2 regions of the Brevibacillus composti genome follow, and region 2 is predicted to be linked to the other one. Evidence: a T-box and tRNA genes for the amino acid it is inferred to sense, from the RefSeq annotation. Region 2 holds a T-box; the other holds one or more tRNA genes.
What was found. A T-box is a leader RNA that pairs with one kind of tRNA and senses whether it is charged. The one in region 2 lies ahead of argS (arginine--tRNA ligase), so its partner is inferred to be a tRNA-Arg.
Positions count from the first base shown of each region.

Region 1: it encodes a tRNA-Arg, which carries the amino acid that the T-box ahead of argS (arginine--tRNA ligase) is inferred to sense. The anticodon was not compared.

Region 1 covers NZ_CP066308.1:508,493-516,662, reverse strand. Annotated here, with positions in the region: gene JD108_RS02825 (transglutaminase TgpA family protein) at 1-1,965, opposite strand, end outside; gene JD108_RS02820 (DUF58 domain-containing protein) at 1,965-3,176, opposite strand; gene JD108_RS02815 (AAA family ATPase) at 3,192-4,145, opposite strand; tRNA gene JD108_RS02810 (tRNA-Arg) at 4,418-4,494, opposite strand; tRNA gene JD108_RS02805 (tRNA-Gly) at 4,529-4,604, opposite strand; tRNA gene JD108_RS02800 (tRNA-Leu) at 4,647-4,729, opposite strand; tRNA gene JD108_RS02795 (tRNA-Lys) at 4,763-4,838, opposite strand; tRNA gene JD108_RS02790 (tRNA-Gln) at 4,847-4,921, opposite strand; tRNA gene JD108_RS02785 (tRNA-Thr) at 4,925-5,000, opposite strand; tRNA gene JD108_RS02780 (tRNA-Phe) at 5,025-5,100, opposite strand; tRNA gene JD108_RS02775 (tRNA-Asp) at 5,146-5,222, opposite strand; tRNA gene JD108_RS02770 (tRNA-Met) at 5,305-5,381, opposite strand; tRNA gene JD108_RS02765 (tRNA-Val) at 5,450-5,525, opposite strand; tRNA gene JD108_RS02760 (tRNA-Glu) at 5,611-5,687, opposite strand; tRNA gene JD108_RS02755 (tRNA-Leu) at 5,707-5,791, opposite strand; tRNA gene JD108_RS02750 (tRNA-Met) at 5,801-5,877, opposite strand; tRNA gene JD108_RS02745 (tRNA-Ser) at 5,900-5,990, opposite strand; tRNA gene JD108_RS02740 (tRNA-Asn) at 5,997-6,072, opposite strand; rRNA gene JD108_RS02735 (23S ribosomal RNA) at 6,148-8,170, opposite strand, start outside.
Region 2 covers NZ_CP066308.1:2,680,494-2,698,373, reverse strand. Annotated here, with positions in the region: gene JD108_RS13780 (tetratricopeptide repeat protein) at 1-276, opposite strand, end outside; gene JD108_RS13775 (beta-propeller domain-containing protein) at 353-2,374, opposite strand; gene JD108_RS13770 (fumarate hydratase) at 2,534-4,060, shown strand; gene JD108_RS13765 (LysM peptidoglycan-binding domain-containing protein) at 4,426-4,740, shown strand; gene JD108_RS13760 (hypothetical protein) at 4,989-5,177, shown strand; gene JD108_RS13755 (alpha/beta-type small acid-soluble spore protein) at 5,220-5,474, opposite strand; gene yfkAB (radical SAM/CxCxxxxC motif protein YfkAB) at 5,503-6,618, opposite strand; gene JD108_RS13745 (DUF1385 domain-containing protein) at 6,691-7,377, shown strand; gene JD108_RS13740 (gamma carbonic anhydrase) at 7,479-8,012, opposite strand; RNA gene rnpB (RNase P RNA component class B) at 8,179-8,561, shown strand; gene asnB (asparagine synthase (glutamine-hydrolyzing)) at 8,665-10,521, opposite strand; gene JD108_RS13725 (hypothetical protein) at 10,673-10,984, shown strand; gene JD108_RS13720 (HD-GYP domain-containing protein) at 11,094-12,158, shown strand; gene JD108_RS13715 (universal stress protein) at 12,294-13,154, shown strand; gene JD108_RS13710 (deoxyribonuclease IV) at 13,344-14,204, shown strand; gene JD108_RS13705 (hypothetical protein) at 14,267-14,662, shown strand; gene argS (arginine--tRNA ligase) at 14,746-16,461, opposite strand; T-box leader at 16,519-16,772, opposite strand; gene JD108_RS13695 (hypothetical protein) at 16,816-17,295, opposite strand; gene JD108_RS13690 (effector binding domain-containing protein) at 17,363-17,880, opposite strand, start outside.

The DNA.
Region 1 (8,170 bases), 2.2 Mb from region 2:
GTGATAGCGATCCGGGTATAGCTCGGCAGGATGTTTTCGCATTTTTCGCTGCAGCCACCACAGTGTGATTTCCTTTCTCCGTCTCCAGCTCACGTAGGCGCCGGCAAGCAGCAATCCCGCCCCGATCGCTTTCAACTGCCAAGGCATGGACCGGCTGGTCGTAACGGGTCTGTCCGCTTCTTCCAGTTCGTCCAGTCGGCCGTCACCGCGGTCGGGCACCACATGCTCGCTCAGATCCGGCACCGGAACGGGGAGCTGCGTATCCTCCGTCGTGCGGTCATAGTTGATCCGGACCGGAGAGGTGAAGGTGCTGGTAGCTTCGAAGGGAATCCAGCCCTGTCCGGGGAAGTACACTTCTACCCAGGAGTGGGCATCCTTGTTTTTCACTTCCATGATATCGTTGCCCAAACCGTCTTTTCCGACGGCCGTACCGGGCGCAAATCCTTTTACCCACCGTGCGGGTATGTCGAGGGTACGGAGCATCACCGCCATCGAGGTGGAGAAATGATCGCAATACCCCCGGCGGCTGTCAAACAGGAAGTGGTCCACGAAGTCCTGGTCGGGAGCCGGGACTGGCACATCCTTGGTTTCGTATTTATAGTCTCCCCCCGTGCGAAGGTAATTCTCAATCGCCCTCACTTTTTCATACGGGGTCGCCGCATTTTTCGTGATCGAGAGCGCCAGTTCCTTGACCCGCTCCGGCATTTCGGCAGGCAGCTGCAAATAGCGCTCCTTGATTTCTTCCGGATAATTCATGTCTGCCTGCATGATCGCCTTTTCACTGATCACCGGTACTTCCGCTTCCAGCTGGTACGATTCCGGCCGAACCGGCGCGATGCGGGTTCTCTCCCTGCTCGACTGCAGTTCGACCTGCTGATGATTTCGGTCGTAGACGAGCATGGTCTGTGCCGGCTCGATACTTGCCACCTTTTTCAGCTGCCCCGGGAAAAAGAGCGTCGAAAATCTTGCTCCTCTCGAGAAGTCCAGCGTGGCCGTCACGTCCTTTGTCTCCGTACCCTGATAGAGCATCTGGCTCCACTCATAGGAGGCCGGATCCGGGATCAGCAGGTACTCCCGATCTCCTTTTGTCCATCCGCGGCCGGTATAGACATCTTTGGAGTCGCCCCGCCAATACGTGCGCTCATTGGTCACCCCGACAAAGACCAGCGTGTCATCCTGCTGAAAGGGACCGCCCAAATTCTCGTCATTATTGTCGTACCCGACCTTCTTCATCGTGCCCACGCCAGCCCCGTTATTCCCCGTGAGAAAAGCCACGGGATCGGGCCAGATCGGCTCTTTTTTCGGTCCGGCATAGGCGACCCCCACCGCAAATGTGACGATCAGCACAGGAGCCAGCAGGGCCCTCCAGATCGTCCAGCGGCTCTTTCCGACGACGGGTGCCCGCCTGGACATGGTGTGAAGATGGGCCACCGCCAGCATCAGGAATCCGTAGATGAGCGTTCGGATAATGGCGCCGTCCGCCTCGTACGGAAGGAAGGTATCCAGCACAGCCAGATATAGCTCGGTTAAAAAGACAAACCACAAGCCCTGCCGCTGCTCCAGCACAAGATACGTCACCATCGAGATCAACAGGACCAGCATTAGGTCAAACAGCAGGTTCCGGGATAGCGGCAGCATCGTGGTCCAGTCCTGTTGCATCGCCAAGGGTAGATCCCGCAGCAGGCTCGTGTACACCTGGATCAGCCAGTCTTTGCTGAAAAAGGCCGTATCCGAAAAATCCCGATGGACCACCCAGAAGATGCCCGCCAGCTTGAGCGGAAACGTCAGCCAGCGGTAGGGAACGACCAGATCGATCAGCAGAATGCCCGCGACGATTACGTAGAACGGCCAGAGGGTCCCTGTGTCTGTCAGCTCGCCCAAAGGCAGCAGCCACTCCCTGAGCATGAGAAACAGGCATAGCGCTGCCGCCCACTCCAGTCCCTGCGGACGTCTCCATATGCTCATCACGAGACACCTCCTATCCTGCCCGCATCCAGCATCTCATTCAGATGGACCGTTTTGCAGGTCACTTTGCCAGCCGCCAGCATCTGCATCGCCTGTTTTTCTTCCGGCGTCGGGATCGCAGCGGCGGTGATCCGCAGCAGATGAATATGCCGCCCTTTTTGCGAGAGATGGAGAAGGCGCGCGATCATCTCTTTGTCGATCTTGGGGGTGACGAGGACCAGCGTCACTCCCGGCGGTTGCTCCAATGCCTCGCGTCCCAGCATGCGCGAAAAGGAATCCGTCCCCTCCGGCATGACGCGGGCCAGGTGATCAAATACGCGGATAAATTGCGTATGCGAGCAAGCGGGCTGAATCACCACCCGCTCTCTCTGCTTGTAGGCAAGGCCATAATGATACAGGTTCCGATTGGCATAAGCGACCAGGCTCGCGGTCAGCTTCACGGCTGCTTCAAACAGCTGCGTGCTTTGCTCGCGGTAGTGCTCCTTTTCCACATCCAGAAAAAAGAGCACTTGGTTCATCGCCTGGTGCTCAAACTCCTTGGTTTTGAGTCCTGTGCCCCGCGCAGAGGCCCGCCAATGAATTTGGCTGAGCCGATCGCCGCGGTGATACTCCCGCACGCCCCGCACGGCAGCTACATCGTCGGAGCGGCGATGGGCAATATGCACAGTCCCGCTAAAGCTCCCGTCCCCCAGCGCCCAATGGGTCATCTCCTGATAGGACGGGTAGACCAGAAAATCATTCGCCAGCGGCATGCTGATTTTCCGTTCGATAAATCCAAAAAAGTCTCCGCCGCTAATGACGCACTCGCTCATGCGGTAGTGGCCGCGGGGCAGACTGGGGATCACGTACTTAAATGAGGTCTCTTTTTTAAACCAGGGAAAAATCAACTGCCGGTGAGGCTCGTAAACTCCTGCCAAGCGATCCGGCAGCGGCTCGGTGACCATGTTCCAGCCCAGCGGGAACCAGAAACGGCGGCGCAACCGTACTGTGACGATCACATCCTCGCCCTCCTGGAGACGGGCACGGTCTACCTCCCGGGTGACCTCCAGCGCGTGAAACATCAAGAAATAGGCACAAATTTCATAGACGAGAAACACAAGGCTGCTGTAGAACAAAAACCAACTGGCAAACCCGCCCTGAAACATGGCAAACACATACGCAACCAGAACAAGAAGTGCGGTTTTGATTTTCCCAAAGCGGCGTTGTTTCATATCGGTTCACCCACCTCAACTGACCGGAACACGCGTTTCCGCAAGTATCGCGGAGAGAATTCGCTCAGTCGTGGCTCCTTCCAGGCGCGCTTCCGGTTTGAGAATGATGCGGTGCGCAAAGGTGACCGGTACCAGCTCTTTCACATCGTCGGGAATGACATAGTCTCTCCCGCGTACAAAGGCCAGTGCCTGGGTGGCACGGAAGAGTGCGAGGGATCCCCTCGGGCTGACTCCCAAGTATACGTTGTGATGCTCTCGGGTACGCTGGCAGAGGCGGACGATGTACTCCTGGATTCCTTCGGAGACCCTGACCGTGGCTACCTGCTTCTGGATGTCTGACAGCTCTTCTGCCGTAATCACCGTCTCCAGTGTTTCGAGCGGATTGCTCTGCGATAAGCGGGTTAGCATTTCCATTTCTTCTTTTAAAGTGGGATAGCCCAAACTGAGCTGCATCAAAAAGCGGTCCAGCTGTGCCTCGGGGAGCGGAAAAGTCCCCTCGTACTCCAGCGGATTTTGCGTAGCCATGACGAAAAAGGGGCTGGAAAGCTGGTAGGTATGTCCATCAATCGTGACGGAGCGCTCTTCCATTGCTTCCAGCAATGAAGACTGGGTTTTGGGGGAAGTCCGGTTAATCTCGTCCGCGAGAATGACATTGGCGAAGATCGGGCCCGGTCTAAATTCGAATTCCATTGTTTTTTGGTTAAAGATGGCCACACCTGTTACATCGGTTGGCAACAGGTCAGGGGTAAACTGGATCCGTTTGAACTCCGCGCCGATCGATTTGGACAAGGAGCGCACCAGCATCGTTTTGCCGACGCCCGGGACGTCTTCCAATAAGACATGGCCGTTTGCCAAGATGGCCGCGACACAAAACTCAATAATCGAACGCTTGCCAATCAATACTTTTTCAATATTATGAATCAATTTTTCTACGGAAGGATGAGGGTGATCCAGTTTTATTACGTTCACGAGATACAACTCCTGTTCCAGCGTAATTAAGCTGTTTTGCACGCTCACGAAATGCCGATGTGATCGAGTCACTCGATCAATGCGGACACAGCTTCTACTCTTTTCTTATTTTACTTGATTTTCTTGGAAAGAGAGATGGAAACCTATACCTAAGGTAAGATAACCTGCCGTAAGTTACAAGGAAAAAACCGTTAATCTTTGTAAAATTGAGAAAGTGGCTATGAAAAAAAGAGTAGGATGTTTTCCTACCCTGATTGTTTCTTGTAAAAGTATGGCGTGCCCTGAGAGATTCGAACTCCCGACCTTTTGATTCGTAGTCAAACGCTCTATCCAGCTGAGCTAAGGGCACAGGTTAACCCGGAGTGGGGCATTTTTGCAATAAATGGAGCGGACGACGGGTCTCGAACCCGCGACCTTCGCCTTGGCAAGGCGACGCTCTACCAATTGAGCTACGTCCGCATAACATGAGATAGTACAATTTTCGTCAAATCCCAATCACTATGGTGCGGGTGAAGGGACTTGAACCCCCACGGTTGCCCGCCAGAACCTAAATCTGGTGCGTCTGCCAATTCCGCCACACCCGCATGTTTCATTGGGAACCGCTAGAAGGAATAAACTGGTGAGCCATGAAGGACTCGAACCTTCGACCCTCTGATTAAAAGTCAGATGCTCTACCAACTGAGCTAATGGCTCAAAACAAGTGGCTGGGGTACTAGGATTCGAACCTAGGAATGACGGAGTCAAAGTCCGTTGCCTTACCGCTTGGCTATACCCCAACGTGGTGCCGGCGATAGGACTTGAACCCACAACCCCCTGATTACAAGTCAGGTGCTCTACCAATTGAGCTACACCGGCATGATTCAATTTACATGGAATTGATGGTGGCTCGGGACGGAATCGAACCGCCGACACGAGGATTTTCAGTCCTCTGCTCTACCGACTGAGCTACCGAGCCAAAGTGATAACAAATCATCATTGCCATCTGTACCAAAGGACAAGATGGCGGAGCTGACGGGACTCGAACCCGCGACCTCCGGTGTGACAGACCGGCGTGAACTCCAACTTCACCACAGCTCCATATGTAGTTTTGGTTGCCCCCTGCGGGGACTAAGATTTTACTTGACCGAAGAGGATTATCTCGACGTAGTACAAGTAAATTTGGTTGCGGGAGCAGGATTTGAACCTGCGACCTTCGGGTTATGAGCCCGACGAGCTGCCAGACTGCTCCATCCCGCGATGATCAGAACGATCGAGTGTCAGCGTTGCCACAGGACGTGGCGCTTTTAGCTGACCATCCTTTTAAATGGTGGAGGCTGACGGGATCGAACCGCCGACCCTCTGCTTGTAAGGCAGATGCTCTCCCAGCTGAGCTAAGCCTCCAGATACCCCTCAACAGTTGTTTTTGGGGTCCCCGTAAAGTACTCGGTGTCGCTACAAAGCATTCACTTCACTTTACGGGGTAGTATGGTGACCCGTAGGGGATTCGAACCCCTGTATGACAGCGTGAAAGGCTGCTGTGTTAAACCGCTTCACCAACGGGCCATCTGTAAAAGAACTGTTATGGTGCGGTCGGCGAGACTCGAACTCGCACGGGTCGCCCCGCCACCCCCTCAAGATGGTGTGTCTGCCAATTCCACCACGACCGCAACTTAGGATGGTAGCGGCGGAGGGGATCGAACCCCCGACCTTTCGGGTATGAACCGAACGCTCTAGCCAGCTGAGCTACACCGCCACTGTCTTTGAAGTTATTAAAATGGCGGAGAGTGAGGGATTCGAACCCTCGCTACGCTTACGCATACTAACGGTTTAGCAAACCGTCCCCTTCGGCCTCTTGGGTAACTCTCCATGTTATGGCTCCTCGGGAGGGACTCGAACCCCCGACCGATCGGTTAACAGCCGATTGCTCTACCAACTGAGCTACCGAGGAACATTTTGAAGGAACCAGCTTGTGCTGTTTCGCACCTTCAAAACTGGATATGCATGCTTTGCTAAGCGATTGGTTGTGGATAAGTCCTCGACCGATTAGTATTCGTCAGCTCCACGCGTTGCCGCGCTTCCACACCGAACCTATCAACCTCATCGTCTATGAGGGGTCTTACCAGCTTAACGCTGTGGGAAGTCTCATCTTGGAGGGGGCTTCACGCTTAGATGCTTTCAGCGCTTATCCCTTCCGCACATAGCTACCCAGCTGTGCCACTGGCGTGACAACTGGTGCACCAGCGGTGCGTCCATCCCGGTCCTCTCGTACTAAGGACAGCTCTCCTCAAACTTCCTACGCCCGCGACAGATAGGGACCGAACTGTCTCACGACGTTCTGAACCCAGCTCGCGTACCGCTTTAATGGGCGAACAGCCCAACCCTTGGGACCTACTTCAGCCCCAGGATGCGATGAGCCGACATCGAGGTGCCAAACCTCCCCGTCGATGTGGACTCTTGGGGGAGATAAGCCTGTTATCCCCAGGGTAGCTTTTATCCGTTGAGCGATGGCCCTTCCATGCGGAACCACCGGATCACTAAGCCCGACTTTCGTCCCTGCTCGACTTGTAGGTCTCGCAGTCAAGCTCCCTTCTGCCTTTACACTCTACGAATGATTTCCGACCATTCTGAGGGAACCTTTGGGCGCCTCCGTTACCTTTTAGGAGGCGACCGCCCCAGTCAAACTGCCCACCTGGCATGGTCCTCTCGCCCGATCAGGGCGACGAGTTAGAAACTCCGTACATCAAGGGTGGTATCCCACCGACAGCTCCACAGAGGCTGGCGCCCCTGCTTCTCAGCTTCCCACCTATCCTGTACATGATGCACAAAGTTCCAATACCAGGCTACAGTAAAGCTCCATGGGGTCTTTCCGTCTTGTCGCGGGTAACCTGCATCTTCACAGGTATTATGATTTCACCGGGTCTCTTGCCGAGACAGCGCCCAAGTCGTTACGCCTTTCGTGCGGGTCGGAACTTACCCGACAAGGAATTTCGCTACCTTAGGACCGTTATAGTTACGGCCGCCGTTTACTGGGGCTTCGGTTCAAAGCTTCGCCTCGGCCCGCCGAACCCAAGCTTACGCTCGCGTTCGGCAGGGTCCCAAAGCTAACCCATCCCCTTAACCTTCCAGCACCGGGCAGGCGTCAGCCCCTATACTTCGCCTTGCGGCTTCGCAGAGACCTGTGTTTTTGCTAAACAGTCGCTTGGGCCTTTTCACTGCGGCCCCCTCGGGCTCGGCCCACCTGACACAAGCTTACGCTCGCATCAGGCGGGGACCCTCACCCTACCGGGGCGCCCCTTCTCCCGAAGTTACGGGGCCATTTTGCCGAGTTCCTTAGCAAGAGTTATCCCGCGCACCTTAGGATTCTCTCCTCGCCTACCTGTGTCGGTTTGCGGTACGGGCACCTTGTTCCTCGCTAGACGCTTTTCTTGGCAGTGTGAAATCAGGGACTTCGGTACTGTAATTTCCCTCGCCATCACAGCTTGCCCTTGATAGTGTGCGGATTTGCCTACACACCAGGCTTGCTGCTTGGACGGCCATCCAGTAGGCCGCTCACCCTATCCTCCTGCGTCACGCCATCGCTCAAGCGGAACAGAGGTGGTACAGGAATATCAACCTGTTGTCCATCGCCTACGCCTTTCGGCCTCAGCTTAGGTCCCGACTAACCCTGGGAGGACGAGCCTTCCCCAGGAAACCTTAGGCTTTCGGTGGACAAGATTCTCACTTGTCTTTTCGCTACTTACACCGGCATTCTCACTTCCAAGCGCTCCACCGCTCCTTCCGGTACGGCTTCACCGCTGCTTGGAACGCTCCCCTACCCAGTCCGTAAGGACTGCCATAGCTTCGGTGGTATGTTTAGCCCCGTTACATTTTCCGCGCAGAGTCACTCGACCAGTGAGCTATTACGCACTCTTTAAATGGTGGCTGCTTCTAAGCCAACATCCTGGTTGTCTGGGCAACTCCACATCGTTTCCCACTTAACATACACTTGGGGACCTTAGCTGATGGTCTGGGCTGTTTCCCTCTTGACGATGGATCTTAGCACTCAT
Region 2 (17,880 bases):
TTTGCAGACATGCAGTCCTTGCACAATATACTTTTCCGCGAGCTCGTAATTGCCCGACAGGATTTCGTAGGAAGATTTGTCCAGCATCGCGACGATTCGGGTGCGATTGCGACGGTACGATGCGTCCAGCCACCGCATGCGCTTCTCCGGATGCTGCTTGCAGAGATAGCCGAGGTACTGATACCGAAACGGCCAGTGCAGCCGAAAGAAGGCGACCATCAGCACAGCAGTAACACCGGAAAGCGTCGAGGTCAGATTTAAGTCAAAGTAATCCAAACAGATGACACCCTCTCTTTGCTGCGTCTCCTGTTAATAGTAGCACAGAATTTGCACGCTTGACAGATGGTTTCCTTTATTTGGACAGGTGCAATGTTCTGTATTCCGTCAGCGTTTGCAGGTTGTTCGCTTTCACCTTATCGCGGGAGAGTGTGTACAGGGTGTCGCCGATGTAGATGATCCTCTCGATGTTTTTGGCGCTGTCATACCAGTCATGGCCGGCTTTTTTCAGATCGTCGGGATCGAGATGCGTGATCCGGCCGCGCAAGGCAAAGCCTTCGTCTTTATTCAACCGGTAGACATAGGCGCCCTGGAAGGAAAAATCCCCAAACGCACTCGCCTGGCCGGCAGCTTTTTGTGCATGCGACAGCGTATGGACGCTGACGGGGAAGGCCAGCAGCTCTTTCTCTTTGGAAAAGAGCAGCGCCTTGTGATTGCGCAAAAGCTCGGAATCGGTCCCGCGATCGCCAATCACCGTTTGAAACTTCTCGCGCGGATTGTTCACATCCGTTACATCGAAGAGGGCGAGCTTCATGCCTTGGTAAAAGGCGGTCTCCTTGTCGGCGACAGCGTCCTTGCCAAACCCGATGATGTGATTTTCATCGTAGGGATGGAGGTAATCGCTGTAGCCCGGGATTTTCAGCGCGCCGAGGACTTGCGGTGCAGCGGGATTGCGGACATCGATAACAAACAGCGGATCGACTTGCTTGAAGGTGACCATGTACGCGCGATCGCCCATGAAGCGGACCGCGTATATTTTCTCGCCGGGGGCAATGCCTTCCAGCACTCCGGCCAGCTTCAGCTTGTTGTCCAGAACATAGAGGTTATTTTTGGAAGTACCTTCGTCCGTCCGCCACATATCCCCCGTAGTGGTGGCGATCCGCAGATGATCCTCATGCTCATCCATGGAAAACTGATTCAGCAATCGGCCGGGTACCGACCCTTTCCCCGTGTAGCTGAGAGTCCCGGCTTTCATCGAGAACCGGTAGAGCGTAGTCTGCACCTCTTCGGGCGGAGCAGGCGCGCGCCGGCTGGGAAGCAGCGAGGGAGCCTTTTCCAGCGCAGGTGAATGTTGGCGCCCGGTTAGGGCTACGTACAGATGGTCAGGAGAAGCGTAGACGTTCTCACCCGCCCCCAGGTAGGTGTGGATGGAGAGCGGCTGCTTCGGGTCGTCCAGATTGGCTCCCGCCGCGATGAGGTATTCAGGCCTGACGATCTCCGGAAAATAGCGGATTTCGTCAAAACGGACCGTTTGATAGGCATTCCCCTGGGCCGAGTCTCGGTAGATCGGGAGAGCACCTTGTTCGGACGCGTAGAGCAGATGGCTGTCGATCGGCTTGTTGGTTACCAAGTACAGGTTGGACCCGATTTTGCGGGAGGAGACGTAGTGGCCGTCGGCTTCCAGCGTGCGAGTCAGCCGGGGTGCGCTCTTATCGGTCACATCATAGACCAGTGCCTGCACCAGCGTGCTGTAGCTGGGGGGGAGTGCTGGCGCCGCCTTCTTTTTCTTCACGGCGGGGTAATCCCGTACCGCTGGGGGCATGGAGTGGCCGATCACAACCAGTCTCTTTTCATCGAGGTAGAGTTCCAGCGGGTGAAACGATTGGTCCGCGTAGCTGATCCGGCTGACCACCTCCATGCGATCCACAGGCTGTGCGCGAATGATCCGGACTTCCTCGGGCGTGGCCTGGTACAGATAGGTTCCGTCGGTCATTGCGACGTCCGCTTCATCGACGCCCTGCACCTGCACATTGGTCACAGAAAAGTCAGCGGAATCCATAGCGGGAGCACTGGCTGTTTTCATGCTTTCCACGCGGGCCATTTCTTGCACCGGAGCGGCTCCATCGGAGAGAGACACTTCTGTTTCATAGACCACCAAGCTATCTTCATAGGTCTTCAGCAGCTTTTTGAGAGATGGATACGAGCCGACGACAGGCAGCGGCTCTTCCTCCTCAGGTGAGACCGCTGCACGCTGGGGAGAGGGAGGCGATTCTTCCGCCACGGCGACTGGTGGACGATCCCCATACACTCCCTGCAGCCCAATCCCCAAGGCAAAGAGGAGGACCCCTGACAGTAGCAAACCAATCGTTTTCTTCACGACGATAATCCCTCCTTTTTCTTCCTATAGGACGGCGAGCATCCGGAAATGTTTCACACACCGAGGGGCACTTTCAGCGGACAAAAGTAGGGACGGGTGTGATATAATGAAAGGCGGTTTCATACATCGAAAAACATATACAAAAAGGAGCGGACAAGGATGGATACATGGAAGCAAAGTATTCTGGAGCTGATTACGGAGACCTCGACCAATCTCCCTCCAGATGTGCGCCGCGCCATCAATGACGCGAAAGCAAAAGAAGACCAGGGTACCCGTGCGGCCCTCTCGCTGTCTACCATCGCCCAAAATATCAAGATGGCGGAAGACAATGTATCGCCGATTTGCCAGGATACCGGTATGCCGACGTTTGAAATCAAAACGCCCGTAGGGGTGAATCAGCTCGTGATCAAAAAAGCGATCTACGAAGCTGTGGTAGAGGCGACCAAAACCGGCAAATTGCGTCCCAATTCGGTAGATTCGCTCACCGGAGCCAACAGCGGAGACAACCTGGGACCCGGAACGCCTGTCATTCACTTCGAGCAATGGGAAGAAGACGAAGTCGAAATCAAGCTGATCCTCAAAGGGGGCGGCTGTGAGAATAAAAATATCCAATACTCCCTCCCCTGTGAGCTGGAAGGGCTGGGCAAAGCAGGCCGCGATCTGGACGGCATTCGCAAATGCATCCTGCACTCCGTCTACCAAGCCCAAGGACAGGGCTGCAGCGCCGGCTTCATCGGCGTGGGCATCGGCGGCGACCGGACCTCCGGCTATGCGCTGGCCAAACACCAGCTGTTCCGCCGTGTCGATGATGTGAACCCGATTCCGGAGCTGGCTGAGCTGGAAGCGTACATCATGGAAAAAGCGAACGAGCTGGGCATCGGAACCATGGGCTTCGGCGGCGCATCCACCCTGCTCGGCTGCAAGATCGGCGTGGAAAACAGGCTGCCGGCCAGCTTCTTCGTCTCTGTGGCGTACAACTGCTGGGCGTTCCGCCGTCAAGGCGTCCGCATCAACCCGGAAACTGGCGAAATCAAGCGCTATCTCTACAAGGATGAACCGGTGGAGATGAATCTGGACGCTGCCGCCGAGCAGCCGGCAGAACGCCGTGAAGTAGTGCTGCAAGCGCCGATTACCGAGGAGCAGATCCGCAGCCTCAAGGTAGGCGACGTGGTGATCATTAACGGCATCATGCATACCGGCCGCGACGCCCTGCATAAATACCTGATGGACCACGACTGCCCGGTCGATCTGAACGGCGGCGTCATCTACCACTGCGGTCCGGTGATGCTGAAGGACGAACAGGGCGAGTGGCATGTCAAAGCGGCAGGACCGACCACGTCCATCCGCGAGGAGCCGTACCAAGGGGACATCATCAAAAAGTTCGGCATTCGCGCCGTGATCGGAAAAGGCGGCATGGGAGCCAAAACCCTGAAAGCGCTGGGCGAGCACGGGGCCGTGTACCTGAATGCGATCGGCGGAGCGGCGCAATACTACGCCGACTGCATTGAAAAGGTAGAAGGGGTAGACTTCATGGAATTCGGTATTCCGGAAGCGATGTGGCACCTGCGCGTAAACGGCTTTGCGGCGATCGTGACCATGGACTCTCACGGCAACAGCCTGCATGCCGACGTGGAAAAAAGCTCGCTGGAAAAACTGGCGCAGTTTGCAGAGCCGGTATTCAAATAAACAAGTTGTGACCGATTCACCGTACAAGTCATCAGTGATTGCCACTGGTGGCTTTTTTTTCGTCCGGCAAAGACAGTGACGGGAGGGGCTGTAAGGAGCCGCTTGGGGCCGCCAGGAGCCGGTGACCATGCCCCCTTCTGCGAGCTGCTCTTAAAAACGGCGGGAACCAACTGGTGGAAAATTGCATCATACAAGCAAATGCTGGGAGGCGGGATGGACTGGATGCGACCAGTATGCCAGTTCTCGTCACGGCATCTGGCATGGGTAAACAACCATTCTTTTGAAAATAGGTGTTGGTTTATTTCGCGGCAAGGCGGGCGGGCATAGGTTAATAACGAATCAAAAACAAAAAAGGAGTGGTTTACGTGAATTACGTAGTCCAACCCGGGGATACATTAAACGCCATTGCCGCCCGCTTTGGTGTACCGGTTCAAGAATTGATACGCGTCAATAACATTCCTGCTCCGTATTACATTTACATCGGGCAAAACATCTACGTCCCGATCAGACCGCCTGTGCCGACACCGCCCCCGACGACGGATATAGACCGCCGCATCCGCCGTCTCGATGAGCGGATGGACCGTGCAGAGCGCAACATCCGTGACCTGGATCGCAGAGTCGATCGGCTGGAGCAGCGCGTGACGCGTCTTGAGGCACGGCCGCGGCCGCGCACCACGTAATGAGAAAAGGGGCCTCCCAACCGGCTGGTTTAGACGGTGGGATGGCCCCTTTTTCATGCTTCTTCTCAGCATAGCCGCGATACTCCACTTTATCGCTTTTCGCTATCTATTGGAAAACCTCTCGGGGGACTGGCCAGCTGCTTCCAAAAGCAATAAAAAAAAAATGGGCGTTTTCACCAGAAATAGCAGGGACCCGCTTTTGCCGGATGTGCATAGGGTGGTAGAAGAGATACAGAGGAGGTGCGGTCATGCTTCGGCTGAATGCCAAAAATGTTCGCCACCATTTTGACGGCGTCTACGGAAAAGTGGTGCAGGTGCGGGAACTGGTCGAGGTCCTGGATCAGATGTTTGATTCGTTTCACAAAGTAAACAGCATCAGCCGCTCCATGCTTGGGCCCGTGAGGAGAAGCGCCAAGCGATTGGACCGGCTTCGCTGACATTTACGCGAAAGAACCGCATCGGACACGGATGCGGTTTTTCTATTTGCGGGGGAGCTGCTCCATCGCCATGCGAACCAGCTCTTTCACCATATGGCCCCCGAGATGGCCGCCGATCCGGCCAGCATCATGGGAGGTAAGCTGTCCGTTGTACCCTTTCTGCAAGGGCACCTCCAGCTCTTGGGCGATCTCGTACTTGGCCTCGTCCGGCTCCCGGACCCCGGCCACCTGTGCCTTCAGTCGGTCCAGTCCGGCCTGTGCCCCGGGGACGAGAGGCCTTCTTCTCCTTCTGCTCATACCCATCACCTCAGGGTTAGCATGCCCATTAGACCAGCGCTTTTCGCTTGGTGAAGTTTTCACCCGGATAGTAGGTGTTGGCAACCAGCAGATTGGGGCCGGCACATGCGGCAGCCGGGCAGAAGCAGTTGATGTTTTGGTTGAGCGGATGTTTTTGCCAGGCGGTAAACATCGCGTCCAAACGGTCTGTCTGGACATTGCCCAGCGGAGCGACATCGCCGAAATCCGTCACGATGACATCGCCGGTAAAGATATTTACGTTAAGCCGATTGCGCCCGTCCGGGTCGTTTCTCACCGTGACATTCTTTGCCCGGCGCAATCGCTGGATCAACTCCCGATCTTCCGCAAGCGGGCTGCAAGCAAAAAACGGCAGGGTGCCAAACAGCATCCACAGCTCTTCATTTCGCACATCGAGCAGTTCATGAATCGCTTGGCGCAGCTCTGGCAGGGTAAGCACCTCCAGATCGCGGGCAAAATCGCTGGCGTACATCGGATGAACCTCATGGCGCAGACAGCCCATCTCCTGAATCTGCCGGTGAAGGGTTGGCAATTGGTGGAAGGTTCGCTTGTTTAACATGGTTTCCGCGGAAACAAATACGCCGGATTGCGCCAATTTTCCGGCCGTTTCCCAGATCGCGCGAAACTGCTGCTCCGCCTGTTTGGCCGAAACCGTTTGCCTGCTCTTTGCGTAAACAATGGTATGGAACTCCTCGGGCGAGGCCCAGTTCCAGGACATATGCATGACATCTATATAGGGCAGGATCAGCTCATATCGGGAGAAGGGCATCGTCAGATTGGAGTTGATCTGGGTGCGAAGCCCCCGGTCTGCGGCATAGCGCAGGAGCGGCAGGATAAACTCTTTGACGGTTCGTTCACTGTACATGGGTTCCCCGCCTGTTATACTGAGGGTAGCGAGGTCTTGCGCTTCATCCAGACGACGCAGGATCGTCTCAATCGGCAGTGCCGGATCGTCTTTGAATCGCAGCGTGTCGCCTACTGCACAGTGCTCGCAGCGGAGATTGCACAGGTTGGTGACGGTAAATTCCACACTGGTCAGCTTGTATGCAGGCGGAGTCGCGTGAAACAATGGCTCCCACGGGTCGTGACTCGGTGTTAGCGGTGTAGTTGGTACCATGCGGATCATGGATAGACCCCTCCTTCATTCTGCGTACATTCTTCTTATTATACTGATGAAGCAACGGAAGGAGAATAGATAATGGTGATGGGAATCTCTTTTTCTCGCGGTGTTCTTTTTCACGACCGTCATGTGCTCGCCTGCGCCGAGGTCAAAGACGGCGTCATCGAGGTATGGGCGGAAAAAATCACCCTGCGGACCATCGGCAAGCTGTGGATGCGCATTTTTTTCTCCTTTCCCTGGTACTATCAGCTGTTTCATGCGGCTCTCCTGCTGTACGTGGCGGCGGCCCTCCTCTCTCCGGAGTGGGCCTTTCTCAATCCGTGGTGGGCGGCCGTATACGGGGCCGGATTTCACTTTGTCTTTCCCCGCGAACTGAAAAAATTCCACGGAGCCGAGCATAAAGTATTCAGCTACCGGGGTGAAAAACGGCTCGACGCCTGGGAAGAGATCGGCCGGGCGGATATTGTCAACGACGGCTGCTCGACCAATCTGGTCGTCTGCTTTTTTGCGGCGTTTTTGCTGGCGGTTCCCTTTGTTCCGTTAGCTTTCAGCGTGGCGGCCGGCTTTCTCGGCATCGTGCTCGGCATGACGGCAGATCGCATTCTGCGCAAATACTGCGGAGGGCTGTACCGCCTCTCCCGCTTCTTTCAGCGTCATCTTACGACAAAGGAGCCCAGCCGGATCCATCTGGAGACCGCGATCCGCTCCTACCGTCAGTTTGACTACATGCGCCAAAAGGTGCGTGAAGCCAAACAAGCCGCCTGATTGGGAAAACCCGGCTTGCCGCAAGTCCAATAGTGAAAGCCAAAAGTCCGCTTGCGAAGATCGGCTTTCTGAAAGAACAAAAGAAGACCGCTCCCCGGCCGTCAACTGCGGGTGAGCGGTTCTTCTTCCAACTTGCGATACAGTTTTCCTTTGTCCACATAAGATTGGCGGATGCGCCTGAATTCTTTGAAGTCTTCTTCCGTCAATTCCCGTTTTACTTTGGCTGGGGAGCCGACGACCAGCGTGCGCGGCGGCACTTTCATGCCCGGCGGCACCAGCGCGCCTGCACCGACCAGCGCTTCCTCGCCGATCTCCGCGCCGTCCAGGATGATGGAGCCCATGCCGATCAAAGCGCCACGGCGAATAATGCAGCTGTGCAGGACGACATTATGTCCGACGGTGACCTCATCCTCCAGGATCAGCGGATTGCCCGGGCTTTGATGCAGCGTGCTGTTGTCCTGCACGCTGACTCGGCGGCCGATAATGGTAGGGGCGATATCCCCGCGAATGACGGTGTTGTACCAAATTGTCGAATCTTCGCCGATCTCCACATCACCGGAGACGACGGCCCCTTTTGCCAAAAAGACCGACTCGTGAATGCGGGGAACGTGATTTTCAAAAGGCAGAAGCAGCATAGATCTTTTCCTCCAAGTTATGCTAGTTTCACGATCCAAGAACAACTCATATTGTACTACAGCAGAGCGTTATTCACAATTTGCCAGTGTTTCCAGCAGACATTGGTTGACGGTAGCAGTCGCAATATGATACATTATTTGTTGCCGATTCATTCGAGTGGGCAAGGAATGTGGGTAGTCGCTGCCGCGGCCTTCGGGTCGGCGGTAGAGGAAAGTCCAGGCTCGCCCAGACTGAGATGTCTGGAGTGTTCGTACCTGGTGCAAACCAGGGCAGTGAGGCTTCGGCTTCGCTGACGGCGCAGAAAGGGTTCTCCCTGAGACCCGAGTACGCTGAAAGTGCCACAGAAACGTAGCTTTCCTGGCGACAGGAAAGATGGAACGCGGTAAACCCTGCGAGCGAGAAACCCAAATTTGGTAGGGGAACCGTCCTGAAGGAATTCAACGGAGGGACGGATGGCGCCTGGTGCGCCATAGATAGATGACTGCCGCTCTTGGTGCGAGGAGAGGATCCGTTTGCAGCACGGGAGAGACAGAACCTGGCTTATAGCATTCCTTGCTTCCTACGTGAAGACAAAAACCGTCTGAGATTCAGACGGTTTTTTTATATGTTCGGGACATGCGGATGGAACGCGCTCCGGCTTATTTCCGAAGTTCAGGAAGTGACGGTGACCTTGTAGGTCCGCATCCACAGATCGATGGAGGCCAAATAGGCAAACATCTGCGGGCCGCCCATCAGCTGTCCAAAATAAGGCTTGCCGGATGCCGGCGCTTCCCCCTGAGCAAAACGCTTCACGGCCGTAACGTCGATCAATGGCCGGAGCGGAGAGTCCGGGTCGTCCAGCACTCCGAGCAGCCAGGAGCGAGCCGCTTCCGTGTAGGCGGGATGATGCGTCTTGGGGTAGGGGCTTTTTTTTCGGTACAGGACCTCTTCCGGGAGAATTCCCTCCAGAGCCAGCCGCAGAATGCCTTTTTCCCGATTGCCTGTGTTTTTCATCTCCCACGGGATGTTCCAGACGTATTGGATCAGCCGGTGATCGCAAAAAGGGACCCGGGCCTCGAGACCGGCGGCCATGCTCATGCGGTCCTTCCGATCCAGCAGTGTGCTCATGAACCGCGTGAGATTGAGGAAAAACAGTTCGCGCTGCCGCGCTTCGGCGGGATTCTCGCCGGGCATCCGGGGCACTTCGTCCAGCGCCTCTTCATAGCGCCGTTTGAGGTACGCCTCCGGCTTGATCCATTCCCTCATCTCGGGGGACAGCCAGGCCGCCCGCTCGCTGGTGGCTTGCAGCCAGGGAAAAGACCGCTGGCCCGGAATCTCCCCACGGTAAAACCAGGGGTATCCGCCGAACATCTCATCCGCGCATTCCCCGGACAGGACGACGGTCGTCTCCTTTTTGATCTCTCGGCAGAACAGATACAGCGAACTATCCACGTCGGCCATCCCGGGCAGGTCACGGGCCTGAAGAGCGGCGCGCAGCGCATCGGTCAAGGCCGTATTCTCCAGCAGGACCGTTTGATGCTTCGTGCCGAAGCGATCCGCTATCAGCCGGACGTAGGGAGCGTCGTCGCCCGGCTGGTACTCGCTCGTCTGAAAATGGCGGTCGTTGTCTGCGTAGTCGACTGAATAGGTGCGCAGCGTGCCGCGTCCTTCCTCCGCAAAGACAGCCGCAGCGATGGCCGTGATCGCACTGGAGTCCAGCCCTCCGGAGAGCAGGGTGCCGATCGGTACATCGGATATGAGCTGCCGGGCGATGGAGTCATAGAGCAGCTCGCGGATGGCCAAAGCCGTCCGGCTGAGATCATCCTCATGCGGGTGGCTGACGAGTCCCCAGTATTTCTGCTCCCGCACGCCATCGCGCGTGACTGTCAGATGATAGCCCGGGCGAAGTTCCCACACATTTTGAAAAACCCCGTGACCCGGCGTGCGGGAAGGGCCGAGTACGAAGATTTCCGCCAGTCCTTCCTTGCCGACCTCAGGCTCAACCAGCGGATGGGCCAGCAGTGCTTTCAGCTCCGACCCAAAGAGAAAGGCACTCTTCCGTTGCGCGAAAAAAAGCGGTTTGACGCCCAGGCGATCACGGGCCAGAAAGAGTCGCTGCGCTTTTTCCTCCCAGACGGCAAAGGCGAAGATGCCGTTTAGCTTATGCAGGCAATCGGCCCCCCACTCCATGTAGGCGGCGAGCAATACTTCCGTATCGGAGTGGGAGCGGAAGCGGTGGCCGCGGCCGATCAATTCCTGGCGCAGATCGGCGGTATTGTACAATTCACCGTTGTAGACGAGCGTATACGCTGTTCCGTCATCCCGCCGCCTCGTCATCGGCTGCCTGCCTCCTGCGGGATCCACGACGATCAGGCGGCGATGACCAAAGGCTGCGTGCTTGGAGGGGGAGAACCAGATCCCCGCTTCATCCGGTCCCCGATCTGTCAATGCTTTTGTCATGGCTTCCACGAGGGCGGGCTCGCTTTGGACATCCCGCTCCCAGTCGATCCATCCGGTAATTCCGCACATGGTCATCACCACTCCTGTATTCATTTTTTTGGCAAAAGCTATCATATGCCGATGAAACCGTCTGTTTGTCTGTCCCTGTTTCGAAAACCGAAAAAAATGAATAGCGGCCAGTCCTCTTGTTCACGCTAAAGAGAGAAAGGGGGGAGCGGGAATGAGCAGTGACAAAGAGACCAAGCCGACTACCGGATTGGATGTCTACGAGCGAACCCGAAAATCGCTCCTGGAGTTGATTGAGGAATTGGGCGAGGCGATGGACGAAGCCGATGCGGACGCCTACAAGCGAAAAGGGTACGAGATGATCGGACACTACTTTCGCACACCCGTACATACCGGCGAGCTGATGCTGACCTTAACGACCGTGCTGGAGGATATCCTGCACAAGCTGGAGATGACGCAGCAAGGCGAGCAGGTCACCATGGTCAGAGGGCCATACAGTGTGATGAAACGAAAGGAAGACGAGTGAGGAAAAGGCCCCGAGCGGCCTTTTTTTTGCCTTCCTCTCCCATTTTTCGTGGTAAGATAGGGAGAACCGAACGCAACAGGGGAGTAGGAAATCAGGAGGACGACCCCATATGAAATATGTCAGCTTGGAACAAGTGGAGCCGGGAGATATCCTCGGCCGAAGCATTTACACAAGTGACGGACTGACCCTGCTGCAGACCGATGTGCAGCTCACCGTCGGAATGATCAATAAATTGCGCCGTTATGGCGTGACGATGATCAGCATCAAAGACCCGCATCTGCAGGATGTAAAAACAGAAGAGGTCCTGACCGAAACGACTCGAAAAGACGCCATTCGCAACCTCTCCGGGGCCATACAATGCGTTCAGGCCGGCAAAGAGGTGGATGTGCGCGGACTTCAGAAATCGGTGAACCATATCGTCGACGAGACCTTGCGGAATCGTCGCGTCCTTTTAAACCTGGGCGAAATTCGCACCAATGACAATGCGCTGTACATCCATTCTCTCAACGTGTGCATGATGGCGACCGTCATGGGAGTAGGCCTGGGGTATTCGGTAAACCAGCTCAAGGAATTGGCCATCGGCTCCCTGCTTCACGACATCGGCAAAGTGGCGCGGGACGAAGGGGAGACTTCGATCTACAAGCAGGACAGTCTGGAGAGCCATCATACCTGGACAGGCTTTAACCTTTTGCGGAAAAAACACGAGATGAGCATCGTATCCGCGCATATCGCGCTGCAGCATCACGAGTGGGTCGATGGGAGCGGAGTCCCGCGCGGACTGACCGGAGGGGAGATTCACGACTTCGGAAAAATCGTCGCCATTTGCAATGCGTATGACAATTTCATTTCGCCGTTTTCGACAGAAGAGGAGACGCTTCAGCCGTACGAGGCATGCGAGCGCATCATGGGCCTTGCGGAAAAACGTTTTGACCACGCGATGGTGGTTCACTTTTTGCGGACGATTGCGATGTACCCGACGGGCACCTCGCTGCGATTGAGCACCGGCGAAGTGGGCGTTGTCATCGATCAGAACAGGGGCCTGCCCTCCCGTCCCGTGGTGCGGATCATCCGCAAAGAGAGAGCCGGCCATCACCGTACAGGAGAGGACCATGAGATTCGCGACGTGGATTTAAGCGAAGAGCCAACCATTTTTATCACAGGCATCTTGGAGTAAAAAAGTAGAAATCAGGGAGTGCGGCGTGAAAGATCAGGGAGTTTCCCTACTTACGGCATCGGGACCATCCTCTACAATGAAGACAGAACAGGGCAATGCTGCTCCCGCCCGAGTTGTGAAGATAAAGGATGATGCATGATGCCAAGAATTTTGGTCCCGGTCGATCAAACGCCCCAATCCATGCAGGCCGTCAAGTTCGCGCTCGCACTGGCAAAGCAGGAGGACAGCCTTACCCTTCTCCACGCCATTCCTCCGTTCTCCGCGCGCTTTGTCGTCAATCAGCTGGGCAACAAGCCCGTCGAAGAGTTTCAGCTGGAAGAGGCCAAAGAGGATCTGAAGAGCATCGAGGAGCTCGTGCAGGCGAGCCAGGTGCCCTGTGAGATGGTCATTCAGTTTGGAGAGCCGCCTGAAGTCATTGCCGCCCATGCGCGCGACGGGTACGCGGCGATCGTCATGGGGACGCACGGCTATGGCCGGATGACCGGATTTTTGATGCAAAGCGTCAGCTATCCGACGATTCATGATGTGGATATCCCTGTCTTTTTGGTGCCGGAGGATGCCCAAGTCAACGAAAAATGGAAGACCGTCCTGGTCGCTGTAGACGGATCCGACCATGCCAAGCGGGCGACGGCCCAGGCCATCCGGCTGGGCAAAGAGCAGGGGGCCCGGTTCATCCTGCTGACCGCTGTGATTCCTCCTGCCAGCTATGCAGGCGTGTACGGCATCGGCTGGGAAGATGCGGCGACCCTGGAGGAATGGGGAGAACAGACGCTCCGTCCGTATCGGGACATGTTCGAGGCGGCGCAGGTTCCCTATGAGAGCAAAGTCCTGATCGGCGATCCATCGATGTCAATTAAGGATGTCGCCCATGAAAGCGGGGCCGATGTGATCGTGCTCGGTCATCACGGCTTGGGCGGCGTAGCGGGAACCCTGATGGGCAGCGTCACCTTTAAAGTCATCCACCGTACCCGCACGCCGCTGTTAATCGTCAAGTAATGCATGCCGCTCGCTTCCTACAGGAGCGGCAGGACTGTCCAGATGCGTGGACAGTCCTTTTTTAATGACAAGGGTGCCTTCGTACGGTCGAACCACCCTCTCCTTTCAAGGGGGAAAACAAAATGGAGAGTGAAACGGTACGCGAGTGGGGAGACTGGATAGCAAACAGCACCGAGAGGGGGATTACGCGTGCGCATCGGCTGCCATATCAGCATCCGAAACGGTTATCTGGGAGCCGCCCGGACTGCCTATGCCATCGGAGCCAATGCCTTTCAGTATTTTCCTAAAAATCCGCGCAGCATGGGCATCAAGGACTTTGACAAAAAGGATGCGGAGGCTTGCCGCCGCTTCAGCCGGGATCACGGACTCCGTTCCATCGCACATACTGCCTATCCGATCAATCTCTGCGCGGCGGAGGCGGAGCTGTATGAATTGACGGTCAGACATCTGCGCAATGACCTGGAGATCGCGGAAGCATGCGGATCGCTCGGTGTCGTCGTCCATTTTGGACACTTCAAAGGGCCGGATCCGCTGGAAGGGTACAAGCGGATAATCCAGATGCTGAACGAGCTTTTGGCGGACTGGAGCGGCCAAGCCAAGATCCTGCTGGAGAACAACGCCGGAGTGGGCGGACGGATGGGGACCACCATCGAGGAGCTGCTGCAGGTGCGCTCGCTGCTCGCGGCACCGGAGAAAGTCGGCTTCTGTCTGGACACCTGCCACGCCTTCGCCAGCGGACTGTGGCGCGGGGACAATTGGGACGAGGTGGCGGAGCGGATGAGAAGCAGCGGCTATTTGGCCTTGCTGGGAGCGGTTCATCTGAATGACTCCGTCTACCCGTGCTGTTCCTGCCGTGACCGCCATGCCCCGATCGGCAGGGGAGAGATCGGGGCGGAAGCCATCGCCCGTTTCTTGCAGACGCCCGAGCTGGCCGATCTGCCGATCATCCTGGAGACGCCTGCTCCGGCAGACGGCGGCCATCAACAGGAAATCGCTCTCGTCCGGCAGCTGGCGCAGACCGAGGACACACGTCTGCCTGTGGAAAAATGAACCGCGTGTATGGTAGAGTGAGGGATGGAATTGTCTGTTGCAGAACCGAGGAGGAGCCTTACGTGAAAAGACGAGTAAAAGTAACCATTGAAGATTTTACCAACCTGCAGGAGAACCTGAACGATCCGGCGGAGCTCGCTCTCTATCAGGGAGCCAACGGCCATACATACGATGCGGAAATCGAGCACGACGGCTACGCCATCATCGATCTGACGGAAGAGGATTACATCGAGCTGGCCCCCGGCGAGTACCAGATCATGATCGAGGAATGGACGGCGGCAGGCGCGATCGGGGCGTACAAGCTGGAGACCAAGTCGGACCCGGCTGACGACAAGTCCCTGCTGTACCGCCTCGTCGATGAGGGGGGACAGGTGCAGGAGGAGCGCTCTTTGTCCAAACAGGCAGTGGAGCAGCTGGCCAAGGTCTGGTTCGGGAAGCCGGCGAGAAAAGAGGATTGACAGGAAAATGGGAAAAACCGCTGAAGGCTTGCATGCCAAGCTTCAGCGGTTTTTCTGCAGTTGTCGCTTTTTATTGCGGTCTCTTACATCTCTTCCGGTGCAGACAGGCCGAGGATGCGCAACCCTTCCTTCAGCACGACCACGACTGCGGCCACCAACTGCAGACGGGCGGCTTTCACCGCTTCTTCCTCCGCGAGGATGCGGACGTTGGCGTAGAACTTGTTGAAGGCCTGTGCCACATCGATCACGTATTTCCCGATTTGGGACGGATCAAACTGGCTGGCCGCGCGGTCAATCACTTCCGGGAAGGCATGGAGCAGGGTGACCACGGCCCAAGCTTCTTTGCTGTCCAGTGCTTCCGCTGTCAGGGAGACGGAAGTGTTTGGCGTGTAGCCGCCCTTGCGCAGGAGGGAGCAGGCGCGCGCATGCGTGTACTGGACGTACGGCCCGGTTTCGCCTTCAAAGGTGAGCATCTCTTCCCAGGAGAAGTTGATGTCGTTGAGGCGATAGTTTTTCAAGTCGTGGAAGATGACAGCCCCCACGCCTACCTGGCGGGCGACGGCTTCCTTGTTCTCCAGCGAAGGATTTTTTTCCTCGATCACTTTTTTGACATCCTCGATCGCCTGCGTCAGCACTTCTTCCAGCAGGACGACCTTGCCTTTGCGCGTAGACATCTTTTTGCCGTCTTTCAGCATCATGCCGAACGGCACATGATACATCTCTTTTGCCCATTCGAAGCCCATTTTTTCCAGCACCTTGTAGAGCTGCTGGAAGTGGAGGCGCTGCTCGTTGCCGACCACATAGAGCGCCTTGGCGAAATCGTAGGTGTCGTGGCGGTAGAGAGCGGCTGCCAAATCGCGCGTCGCGTACAGGGTCGCGCCGTCCGACTTTTTGATCAGGCAAGGCGGCATGTCGTACTCATCCAGCGTCACGACCAGGGCGCCGTCCGATTCTGTCAACAGTCCTTTTTCCTCCAGCAGCGTGACGACGCGGTCCATCTTGTCGTTGTAGAAGGCTTCCCCGTGCGTGGAGTCGAAGCTGACGTTCATCAGCTCGTAGATTTTCATGAATTCCTTCATCGATTCGTCGCGGAACCACTGCCACAGGTGGAGCGCTTCGGCGTCTCCGTCCTCCAGCCTTTTAAACCACTCGCGTCCCTGATCCTCCAGCGAGGGATCGTTTTCCGCCTCCTCGTGGAAACGGACATAGAGGCTGAGCAGCTCCTTGATCGGCTCCGCTTTTACCTTTTCCTCGTCCCCCCACAGGCGGTAGGCGACGATCAGCTTGCCGAACTGCGTGCCCCAGTCGCCCAGGTGGTTGATCCGCACGGGGCGGTAGCCATGCTTTTCCATGATGTTGGCGATCGCATTTCCGATCACGGTGGAGCGCAGATGGCCCATGGAAAACGGCTTCGCGATGTTGGGCGAGGAGAGGTCGATCGGCACATTGCGTCCTTGGCCGATGTCACGGCTGCCGTAGGAGGAGCCTTCGGAGAGGATGGTGCTGATGACCTGCGCCGCTACCTCTTGCTGGTCGAGAAAGAGATTCACGTACGGGCCGGCCGCCTGTACCTCGCGAACGGGGGCCCCGGCGATCTGTCCAGCCAGTTCCGCCGCGATCATCGGCGGTGCCTTGCGCAGCGCTTTGGCCAGCTGGAAGCAAGGAAACGCGACATCGCCCATCGCCGGGTTCGGCGGAGTCTCCAGCATGGCGCGGACCTGCTCCGCATTCAGGGTATCCACACCCATTTGGGACAAGGCCTTCGAAATCATTTCGGCCACTTGATGTTTGTAACTCATAAGTCGAAAAACTCCTTTCACGATGAAAAAATAAAAAACCCCTGCGTCTCCGTACGAACAAGAGACGAGAGGTATGCTCCCGCGGTGCCACTCTTCTTGCCATGCTGCCCGATTTTCCCCGGCAGCATCGCCGCTTTTTCTGCGCTAACGGGCAGTCCCGGCAGACCTGTTGCCATTTTGGAATGTCCGCATGGCCGTCCAGTCTGCAATCTCCGAGGTGCGCTTCCTGTCGCCGTCCTGCACCGGGCTTTCACCATCCCCGGCTCGCTTGGGCATGTCAGGCGGAGTACTGTCCTCATCATCGATCCCTGTCATTCCTTTTAGTATAGCGAAAAAGGGAGCGCTTCTGCAACTTTATTCATCCGTTTTTTTGATGATCTCGTCCAGATCGCGAAACAGGTCGCGCGTCAAGGCTTCCTTATCATCGGCGTCCTCCCACTTCCGCTTGAACTGCTGCAGCTTGGCCAGCAGGGCCAGTTCCGCTTCGGCGTCCTTTTCCAGGTCGTGGTTTTCGCTGGGGTCAAACGGCATCAGGCGGTCGTCGGTGCCGCTGCGCAGATAGGCACGCTTCCACTGATCCGGAAACTGGTACGGCTGTTCGCCGAAGAGGATCGCGAGCACGTCGTCGGAGGCAAGCGGCAGGAAATGATCAAACTCGTCTTTCCGGCCGCCCTCGGACAAATTGATATGGGTAAAGGAATAGCGCAAATAGTGTTGGCCATTTTCCCGATCCTTGACGATCGCGTACGTCTCGAAATCGGTCTCATCCAAATTCTTCACCGTTTCCAGACGGGAGAGGAATTCCTGTTTTTCTGTGGGAAGTAGTGGATCCAAAGCGTTTCGCTCCTTTTGCTTGGCTTCGGTCTCATCATAGCAAAAGGGGATGGAGATGACAATTTGCTCAATCTACCGGTATGTAGATTTTCATTTTGATCAGATCGGGATAGGAGGAGTTCACCACATCGGTGATTTCGAAGTCGGGTCCTTCTCTCCGTTCGTAGTTGGAAATGGGCAGCCAGATACCGTAGATGTAGGAGCGAACATGCTGTGGCTGCTCGAATCCGCCGCTCACTTTGAATTCGGCGTATTTCCCGGGGGGCAGTTGAAAATGGACGAAGCCCTCGGGGAGCGCGCGGGTCGGCTCAGCGTCCAGCAAGGCGGCGTTTACCTCTTCCCCCACGATAAAGGAAAATCCGCCGTCATCCCGGAAGTCGCAGGAGATGCCGTAAGCCATATCCGGGGCGGTCTTGTGGGGAATGTGCTGGAAGTACTGCTTGCTGCCAAAATCGGCATAGAACTGGGGAATGTCGGCGAGGTATTGTTCATGGCGCAGGTTGGTCTGATAGCGGTAGCCGATGATGTCGATGGCATTCCATTCCACGATGGTCGGTTTGTTCACGGATAAGGTCCCCTTTTCCT